3 regions of the Clostridium sp. CTA-19 genome follow, and region 2 is predicted to be linked to each of the others. Evidence: riboswitches for the same ligand, from Rfam matches in the RefSeq annotation. Region 2 holds a riboswitch; each other region holds the start of a gene.
What was found. Region 2 has a riboswitch for cyclic di-GMP ahead of ACYUE0_RS09690 (ketoacyl-ACP synthase III). Riboswitches for the same ligand answer to the same signal wherever they lie in the genome.

Region 1: linked by a shared signal. The riboswitch ahead of ACYUE0_RS17290 (leucine-rich repeat domain-containing protein) and the one ahead of ACYUE0_RS09690 (ketoacyl-ACP synthase III) in region 2 are both predicted to bind cyclic di-GMP.
Region 3: linked by a shared signal. The riboswitch ahead of ACYUE0_RS10950 (carbohydrate-binding protein) and the one ahead of ACYUE0_RS09690 (ketoacyl-ACP synthase III) in region 2 are both predicted to bind cyclic di-GMP.

What each region holds. Positions count from the first base shown of each region.
Region 1 is NZ_BAAABH010000060.1:468-4,029, reverse strand. Features, by position in the region: gene ACYUE0_RS17300 (cell wall-binding repeat-containing protein) at 1-138, shown strand, start outside; gene ACYUE0_RS17295 (SLAP domain-containing protein) at 426-1,235, shown strand; cyclic di-GMP riboswitch class II at 1,401-1,484, shown strand; gene ACYUE0_RS17290 (leucine-rich repeat domain-containing protein) at 1,704-2,537, shown strand.
Region 2 is NZ_BAAABH010000015.1:3,842-7,403, reverse strand. Features, by position in the region: gene ACYUE0_RS09695 (methyl-accepting chemotaxis protein) at 1-890, opposite strand, end outside; gene ACYUE0_RS09690 (ketoacyl-ACP synthase III) at 934-1,938, opposite strand; cyclic di-GMP riboswitch class I at 1,971-2,058, opposite strand; gene ACYUE0_RS09685 (radical SAM protein) at 2,331-3,197, opposite strand; gene ACYUE0_RS09680 (WG repeat-containing protein) at 3,356-3,562, shown strand, end outside.
Region 3 is NZ_BAAABH010000017.1:52,289-55,850, forward strand. Features, by position in the region: gene ACYUE0_RS10940 (class I SAM-dependent methyltransferase) at 1-466, opposite strand, end outside; gene ACYUE0_RS10945 (hypothetical protein) at 667-1,737, shown strand; gene ACYUE0_RS10950 (carbohydrate-binding protein) at 1,818-2,294, opposite strand; cyclic di-GMP riboswitch class II at 2,319-2,402, opposite strand; gene ACYUE0_RS10955 (hypothetical protein) at 2,588-3,289, shown strand; gene htpG (molecular chaperone HtpG) at 3,354-3,562, opposite strand, start outside.

The DNA.
Region 1 (3,562 bases), on a different contig from region 2:
GGAGATTACTCTGATCACGTAGCGATATACATAGGTAATGGACAGTATATACATTCACCAGGGATGGGAGATGTTGTGAAAATGTCATCATCATATTATGGATATGTTACTGCAAGAAGAATTTTAAAAGAAGATTAAATAAAAATAGGTGGCTTTTACAACTTAGTTAGTTAAAAGACTTATTTAATTTAAAATTAAAATTTAAGGAATTAAAAATTCACAAAGAACAGTTGAGAATTAAAAAATTAAGGATTAAGAGTTATGATTTTTTGTTTAGTTGAGGTAGAAAGTTAAAAAAATAAATTTTTTATATTTGCATTTGCTATTAATTATGTTAGTCAATGATGGTATAATTATATCTGTATGACTAAATATGGATAAAAACAATAAAGATAAGGTGTAATAATTATATACGGAGGATTTTTATGAGTAATAGTGATGTAAATTGTGTAAAACTGAAGTTATCTTTACATCCAGATGAAGAAGCTTTAGTTTCAGATATAAAAAAGATGATGTTAGAAGAAGAGTTAGAAGAGTTTGATGGTATAAGGGAAAACGATGTAAATATAAGAACGTCTTATGTTTTTGATGATGGTGAAAATATTGAAATTGGAGTTTTTTTTAGAAATGCTACAAAGGATGACCTTCACTTTACTACTTTGCCGTTAACGTTGGTTGATGAAAATGAAAATATTTTAGTGTCAGAAACTTTTAAATTAGATTCCTTAGGCGAAGTACCTGCTTATAGTGCAAGGCCGCATAAAATATTGTTTAGTAAGGCAAATATGCCTGAAAATATAAATATAAATAAAGGTTGTAAAATTATATTTAGTGAACAAATAGAAACTTTAAATGTAGCCCATATTGAATATGAAGATATAGAAAAAATACCTTTTGAAATGCAAATGTTTTTAAAACAATCATTGAATACATTGCCACCAATAGAAAAGGGACAAGTTGATTTAACTACATATGAAGTATATATGGAAAAAGATAATAAAGTAAAGGTTACTTTTTTGGTTAGGAATGGTAAGAATAAAACATTTAAGGTGGAAAAATTACCTATAACAATATATGATAAGAATAAAGAAATAATACATACAACTACTTTAGAAATAGATGGGATAGAATTAAATTCTAATAAAGCAAAATTATTTAGTTTTATTATAGATTGCAGTAATAAAGAGTTAAGTGAATTTGATTTAAGTGTACTTAATTTAGAGTTTAAAAGATAATATAAAGTATTTGTGTTGTTTTACTAAAGAAATATTACATAAGCACGATTATTCCTTTGAGTGATAAAATTATTATCATACAGAGTGAAAATTTTAGGCTATTGAAAAAGAAATGAAAACAATGTATAATTTTGTTAATAAAACTGAATAATTATATTACTTTGTAATTATATATGAAACAATGAAGTATATTTTGTATTTGGGTATCTGAAATATATGGAGTTAATGATACAACCGGCTAGTATATATATGTATATTAGCCGTGTTTTTTTTTCTAAAAATACTTATAAAATGCAAGTGATTTTAGAAAAAACAAAGTAATTATATTTATAATATGTAAAAAAAGTGTTAATAAATATCTAAATTTGTCGATATGTATATTACAACAATAAGTATTAAATAATAATTAAAATTAATCTATGGAGTTAAGTTATATAAAGTTTGTATTTTTGAAGTGGGGGGAAAATTTTGAATAAGAAGAAAATACAATTAATAATATTATCAGCTATATTAAGTAGCATTATATTAGCACCTAAAGAATATGTATTAGCTTGTGATAATGTAAAAGATACTCAGTTGGTTAAATGGACCCATCAGGATACGTGTGTCGAGGATGATAAGAAATATAAAATAGATATAGATAATGTAGAATATATTGTAGAGGATAATACAACAGATATAGTAAAATTTTCAGATCCTAATTTTAAAAAGGCATTGAATGAAAAATTAGGCAAACCTTTTGATGCAGAGATTACCGTTGGCGATCTTAACAATATGAGTGGGGTTTTAGACTTAGAAGATAGAGGTATATCTAATATAGATGGAATAAGACATCTAGAAAATATAGAGGCTTTAATTTTAAATAGTAATCATTTAACTACTATCCCTAATGAAATAGAAGCATTGAAAAATCTAAAAACTTTAGAATTAGATGATAATCAATTAATTATGTTGCCAGATAATATTGGTAGCTTAAAAAATCTACGGGAGTTATATTTAGCTGATAATCAGTTGACTGTATTACCTAATAGTATAGGTGAACTAAATAATTTAGAAGATTTTATAGTACAAGCAAATAACTTGAGCTATTTACCAGAATCAATAGGAAAGTTAGATAAATTAGAGAAGTTATATTTATGTGCTAATGAATTAAAAGAAATTCCAGAAACGATAACAAATTTACAAAATTTAAGAGTGTTATCATTGAAAGTAAATTATATAGAAGAATTACCTAAATCTATAAAGGAAATGAAAAGCTTAAAAGATTTAGATATAAGAGGAAATTTAATAGAGGACAATTAAAAAAATAAGGATTAAGAATTAGGAATTAAGAATTTAGGAGGAAACTGGACACTAGTCCAGTTTCTTTTTAATTTAAGGGAGTAGAATTTGAGTTTAGGATATAAAACTAACTAAAGCTAGATTCAAAAGTATGCAGTCGTAGCAAATTATATAATTGACAAAGGACAAAGGACAATTTATTTAGGAATTGACAATGGACAATTGACATTTGACAATGATGGAGGAAACTGGATTCCAGTTTCTTTGAACTATAGGAATTAAATTCTAAGTTTATGATATTAAATTAAACAAAGTTGTATTCAAAGTTTACAGCCGTAACAAATGGGACAGGCACGAAAGGTGTATACCCATAAAATAGAGAGCAGCTCTTTAAATTTAGTTATCATAAATAAAAAAAAGTTAGCTAGTCCCTTAAATAGTTAAGAGTTAATAATTAATAGTTAAGAGTTCAGGATGAAACTGGATCACCAGTTTCTTTGAAATAAAGTAGCTTTGCTGCGTAGAGGTTCGGGACTGGCTTTGATTTATTAGTGGAAAAATAAAAAATTAGGAGAGCAGCATGTGTTAGCGAAGAAAATAAATTTATCGTGCCTGTCCCATTTGTGATGGAGGTAGAACTTTGAACGATTACATACTTAGTTGAGGTAGGGAGTTTGAAAAATTGACAATGGACAATTGACATTTGACAATGGTGGAGGAAACTGGACTGCCAGTTTCTTTCAATTTAATAGAGTAAATTCTAGGTTGGGGGTATAAAACAAACAAAAGCTAGATTCAAAATGTGTAGCCATAACAAGAAGGACAGGCGTACCAAAGTATGTATTCCATAAGTTATTTTTACAGTGAAATCAGAGGGTTATCAATAAAACCTAAAACAATCAAAGCCGGTCCTAAAATAGCAGCTTTGCTGCGTAGAGGTTCGGGACCGACTTTGAGTACTATTGGAGAGAAACTAAAATCAACAAAAGTATATATCCAAAAGAATAGGAAAGTAGCCAATTACGCGTCTGTCCCTCTTGTGATGG
Region 2 (3,562 bases):
TTATCATTAGATAATATAATGAGCTCATTTGATTTACTTTCATTATCCTCAGTTTTATAAGATATAATTTCATTTGTGACTAATAACTTCTCTAATATTTGTTTATTTTCCATAGCTCTTTTTAGCATGTTGTTAGCATCTACTGAAACTATATCTGTAGTATTAGACAATTCTTCTAATGATTGATTTTCTTCTTCAGATATTTCTGTCAAAAGTTCACTCGCTCCTAATAGTGTTTTTGCATAGTCACCAGTTTTAAAAAATATTTCTTTTATTTGACTATTGTTTTCTTTAAGTTTCTCTTCATTTTTATTTACACTGTCTAATAACTTAGATGCAAATAAAGTAAAAATTAATATTCCAAAGGATATTAACCATATAATAACTATTCTTAAAATTAGTTCCCGTGCAAAAAATTCATTTGGAAGAGTAGTTTTATTTATTGAAAAAACCAAAATTTCAGAAACTATACTTAATCCTATAGAAAGTATATTCATTTTATTATCTAAAAATAATGCTCCAATAATTATAAAGTAAAATACAACTACCCAGAATTCTTTTGAATGAATAAAAATTGACATATATATGTAATTCATATAAGAAAATATAAGAATAAGTTTCTTTAAAAATCCAAATTTCCTAATATCAAACACTATAGCATTTAAAGTTATATTATACATAACTTTAAAAGTTACTAATTCTACTAAAATCATTATTGATAATCCTATAAAAAAACTACATTTTAAATCATCAAACAATCCTAAAATTTTCATAGTAAAGAAAGTAACGCCTGCCATTATAGCACTTATAGAATATAAAATAAGAACATACTTCAACGTATTTTTCTGATATCTGATTATTGTACTACTATCATTTTGTATATTATTCATCTTATAATACCCCTTATACACTTACTACCAATTGTATGTTTTTCTACCACTTATACAATAAAGCACATATACTATATCCTGATGCAACAGAACAAAATACAATTAAATCATCTTTATTAAAATGTTCTTCATTTAATTTATCTTCTAAAGCCATAATAGGACTTGTACATCCAGTGTATCCATACCTATTTCCCACAAAAATCGCCTTTCCCATATCTGTACCTAATTTAGTTACTGTTAACTCTATATCTGCTCTTGAAAATTGAGACATAAGATAGTGAGTAACATCTTTTGTTTCATAGTTATAGTCCCTTAATAATTTTGTTATTGTTTCTGTCCATTTTTCAGATAAAAAACTAAAATCAAAAGGTTTCCATACCATTTTCTTATTTTCGTTATCTATATTCATATCTAAAATATTGGACATTCCACACCCTGGCATAGTTATAGACCAATGATATGAATCATCAGTATACATTCTTGAACCTAAGAATCCTTTTTCTTCATTTTCTTCTCTCTTCTCTAAAACTATCGCTGCTGCACCGTCAGCAGAACATCCAAATGCTACAATATCATCTTCTCTAGCAAACTTACTTATTAATAAAGAACCTACTACTAATATTCTTTTATACTTATTATCAGTTTTTAAATATCTACTAGCTACATCTATAGCAGTTAACATTCCTGTACAATTAGAATTCATATCAAATATAGCATTTGCATTTTTAGCATTAAGTTGATTTTTAATTAAAAGTGCACAGCACGGTGATAAATATTCTGGAGTATCAGATACAGATATAATCATATCTATATCTGATACTGAAATTTCAGCGTTATGTAAAGCTTTTCTAGAAGCCTTTAATGCCATGCTAATACCATTTTCTCCTTCTTCAGCAATTGTTCTAGTATCTCTACCTAACTTGTCCATTAAAGCTTCAGCATAATCTTCTAATTTATATTTTTTAAAATGCTCAACAAAATATTGATTTTTCAATTCCTTTTTGGGATGGTATGTACCGACTCCTATAATGTGTACATTTTTATACATAATAATTCCTCCTTGTTGTATTACAACATTAATCTAGTAACCTAACTATCTTGGGATTATTTATCCTTTAGACTTACGGCTTTGCGTCCTTATTTTTCAATAAGTTTGCCTTTTTTAGATTTATACATTACTTTTTATGTATAAACCACATTTTGTATAATAAGACCTCCTTAATACAATTATATTATTTGTATTTTTTTACGTATATACCTTATTATACTTGTTAATACATTATTTTTCTATTTATTGTTTAAAATATTTTAATTTTAAGTAAATAAAAAAACATTTAAGTATCTAAACTTAAATGTTTTTTGCATTTTTAGTCATAATGTTCTATTTTTATTTTAAATTTATTCTTTAAAGCTAATTTTCTACATTTTTCTTTTTTAACTTTAAAGCATTCTCTCCACTTCATCCCTTATATCTCTATTTTCTAACGCATTATCAATTTCTCTTATTAATTGCTCTCTATCTTTTGGTAAATCCCCTCTTAAAAGCAAGTAATTTGATGCATGGTTACATCTAAATACAATTTTTCCTTTTGTGTTTATGTTCTGAAGAATATTCTTGATTTCTTTTAATACCTCTATATCAGATAAAACTAAAAACTTTCCAGAGCTAATATCTTTATATAGTTCTGTATTCTCTTCTATCATAAGACTAAGAACCCCTAAGAAATCAGGACTAATATTACTAATAAGTTTTCCTGTATTTATGCTATGTTCTATTGTTCTATCCTTACCTCCAATTCCTGCAATCACAGTTACAGATAAAAGTATTCCACTTTCTTTTACTTTTAATCCTGCATTTAATAATTCACTAGAAGCAACACCTTTATTTATATAATTAAGTACCAGATTATCGCCACTTTCAATTCCCATATAAATCATTGATAATCCTAATCTCTTTAATTCTTTAAGCTCATCTATAGTTTTATATAATATAGATTTAGGCGATCCATATAATGTAATTCTCTTACATTCTGGAAAAACTTCTTTTATATATTTAAGTATTTCCTTTAAAGTATCTATCGGAATTATTAGTGCGTCTCCATCTGCTAAAAATATTTTTTCAGCCTTTCCATATATACTTCTAAATATATCTATTTCTTTTTTTATTTCCTTCAATGGTTTTATAGTAAATTTTTTAGATTTATACATACTACAAAAATTACACTTATTATGAGAGCAGCCTAAAGTCACCTGAATAATTAAGCTATACGCTTCACTTGGCGGTCTATATAATGGCATATTGTACATCATAAATTATTTCCTCCCTAGCTTTCACATTGTTATAATCTATCCCTGTAATAATACAATATTTCACTCTAAAATTCAAAAGATTTGAAATTTTTTTTATCTTCCATGTTATAATACTTTTAACTGTAAATATTTTAAATGTACTTAGAGGTGATATAATGAAACTTAAAAAAATTTTTATTACTTTTTTCTTTATTTTTTTTATAACATTTCTTTATGGATGTGAAAATAAAAATTTCAACTTTGAAAATGCCTTTGACTTTAAAGGTGATGTAGCTCGTGTAGAAACAAATAAAAAGTTTGGTTACATAAATAAAGAAGGTAACTTTATAATTAATCCAAAATATGAGGATGCTCTTGATTTT
Region 3 (3,562 bases), on a different contig from region 2:
TTCTTAAAAACGTAGTAAATGAGAATTTACCACCGTGTTTTAAAACTCTCATAAATTCCTTAAATGCAATTTTATAATCTGGAAAAAAGAAAACTCCAAAACCACATAATACATGATTAAAATACTCGCTTGCAAAATCCAAATTTTCAGCATCCATAACTATTGATTGTGCATTTTCTATGCATTTATGCTTTATTTCTAAATTTGTTTTATCAACCATACCTTTAGATATATCTATACCTATAACATTTCCCTTTTCCCCAACCTTCTTTGCTGATAAAAAAAGTGATGCTCCTTTTCCCGAAGCAACATCTAATACTTTTTCTCCATACTTTATATCTGCGAATTTAACCAATTCTTCTCCAAAGTATTTAAAAAACCTCGGTCCATTATCATCAAAAACCGATGATACTCTGTCAAATAAGTCAGTTATATCTTTTTTAATCTCTGTATTTTTATCCCCCATAAATACCTCTCTATATTCTTATATTTTATTATAAATTAAATATTTAAATTTTATTTTCTAAAACATTTTTAATATTATACAATACATTCATGCTACATAATAGTGTTAAAAGATAATTTTTTGTTAATTTTTATATTTTTTAAACGATTATACAAAATGTAAATTAAATTTAAAATTAACTATAAAGGAGTGTTTTATAATTGAAAAATTCAAGTTTTATTAAAACTTATAAAAAGAAAAGAACACCTAAAATTATATCTTTAATAGCTATGATAGTTCTTGCATTTATTGTTGCATGTTTTGGAATGTATACATATTATAATAACAAAAATAATGCCTTTGAAGTTACTACTATTGAAGATTATAAAGAAGCCCTTAATAATGATCTTTATTTAAAAATTTCTGCTGATAAACTTTATGATTTAGATGTTACACTAAAAGAAACTACTAGTAAACTAGGTATACCCATCTCTGAAAGCATTAAATCACACTTAGTTGCAATAAAATTAGATCCTTTTGTATTAACAGTAGCTTTGCCAAAGAAAGAATATAATAATCTTATCAATAAAAAGGAAGGTCCTTTTATATTAAAAGGCCATTTGTTTGAACTTAATGACAATGATTTAGTAATTTTACGTGACGCTATTAAAAATAATACTGAATTGTCTAATGGAATGGATTTAAAGCCATACCTTCAATACTTGCAATATGAAAGTCCTATTATTGAAGCTTCTTTTTTCCTTATGATTTCTTGTCTTTGTTTTGTATATACTATATTTTTATATATGATTGGTGTAAGGAAAAATTCTATTGCCTTAAAAAGTCTTAAAGATTTCTCTATGGAAAATATTGAAAACGTATATAAACAAATAGATTATGAGTATAGCTTACCTATATCCTATAAAAATGGGCCTATAACCATAACAGAAAATTATATAATTGTATATACTCAAAAGATTGTATTAGCTCTTCCACTTAAAGAATTGGTTTGGATATATAAACAAACTATAAAGAAAAAGGCTTGTATGTTTATTCCTGTTGGTAAAACAACTAGTTTAGTTTTGGTTTTTTCCGATAAAAATACATATAAAGTCGATTTGGTTAAAGGCGATAACGTTATTGATGAGACTATAGACTATATTTCTAAAAATTGTAGTACAGCTTTTGTTGGATACTGTGAAAATTTTCAAACCTTATTAAAAAAAGATCCTAATAAACTTATTTTTAAATGGAAAATGAACAAAGAATCTTATAAAGAAACTAATATATAAAAATATTAAAGAAAACTTAAAACCTACTAAGAATTTAGACTTAGTAGGCTTATTTTCATACAATATATAATTTAATATCTTTATTTAATTAATTCCCAGAACATTGGTCCCTCACAAGGATTCCAACCTGGTTGAGCATAATGGAATCTTTTACATTTATATACCTGAGAATTGTACATAACAATATCACCTTTTTCATATGGACTTTTATTTTCTTGTGTTAATTCCTCTTGGGCATTCCACTCTGGAATTTTTCCTACTGTTTTCCAAAACATTGGTGAATCAGAAGGTTTCCAACCTGATTGAGGATAGTGAAATCTTTTGCATTTATAAATTTTTGAACCTTGTACAACAATACTTTCTTTTTCATAAGGACTCTTTTGATTTTGATTAAGTCCTTCTTGACAATTCCAAATACTTATTTCACTATTTTCATTTATTACACCATATTGTGATGTATTTTTTTCAACAGCAGAAGCTGTAGAAACCATTCCACCAAAAATTATAGATGTTCCTAATACTACTGATGTTAAAATTTTTAATTGCTTTTTCTGCATATCCAACACTCCTAATTTTAAAATATTTAATTAGGTCGGTTGCACTACTAACTCCATATAATCCAAGTGCCCACATATAAATTATACTTCATCATTCCCAAAATTATTATATAATACTTTATTTTACTTGTAAACAAACTATTTCACTTTTTTCAATATTATTACATATAAGAATAAATTTTTAACTTGTATTCCTTAATTTTAATTTCCACATATTATATACAAAACAAATTAAAAACACTTTGTATATTTTTCTATAAAAGTGAAATTATAAAATAAAGGATGTGATTAATTTGAAAAATAAAAAATCTTTAGTTTCACTTATATGTATATTTAGCATTTTACTTGTTGGTTGTAATATAAGTAATAACCCTTCAAACAATATAAATAATAATTCCTCTATATCTTCATCTAATACAAGTAATTATACTAGTAATAAACATTCATATTTAGATGATTATAAACAATATTTTTATACTAAAAATACTCCTATAACCTATACTGGTTCTGCTGAAACAGGACATAAAATAACTTTTAATAATATTGAATCCTTAAATGACTATACAATATACACTTATGATGGACTTATGAATGATGGTTATGGTCAAGATATTAGAGGAAAAAGAACTTTTACGGCAAAATATAAAGTTACTAATGATATGGTTATAGAATCTATTAATAATAATGATTATATTTCTAAAAATAAAGATACATTACATTCTTTTATTAAAGACTTTGTAGTTTTAAAAGGTCAAATTAAAAAAAATAATTCATGGACCCAAAAGACAATTATAGACGGAGTTGAATATGAAGCTATAACCACAATAACAGAAGAAAATGATACTTCTTTCACAACTAAAACTGTTATAAAAGCTCTTAGCTTTGAAGATGGAAAGTATTATACAGAAACTAGAACTTATGAATTAGGTAAAGGATTAATATATTTTAGTTATCTAAATAACCCTTATCTAGAAATTAGCTATTCTTTAATCTAGCCTAAATAGGACCATATAGAAGTTGTATAACTGCAACTTCTATATAGTCCTATCTTACTATTTCTTATTTCATTATTTTACATATATTATTTGTAAATTCTACTGGATCACCTATTGATAACCCTTCTATAAGTAAAGCTTGATTATATAATAAATCGGTATATAGTTTAAACTTTTCTTCATCTTTTTCATGTGCATCCTTTAACGCATCAAAGACTTCATGGTTTATATTTATTTCTAATACTTTATCTGCCTTTAAGCTTGGATTATTTG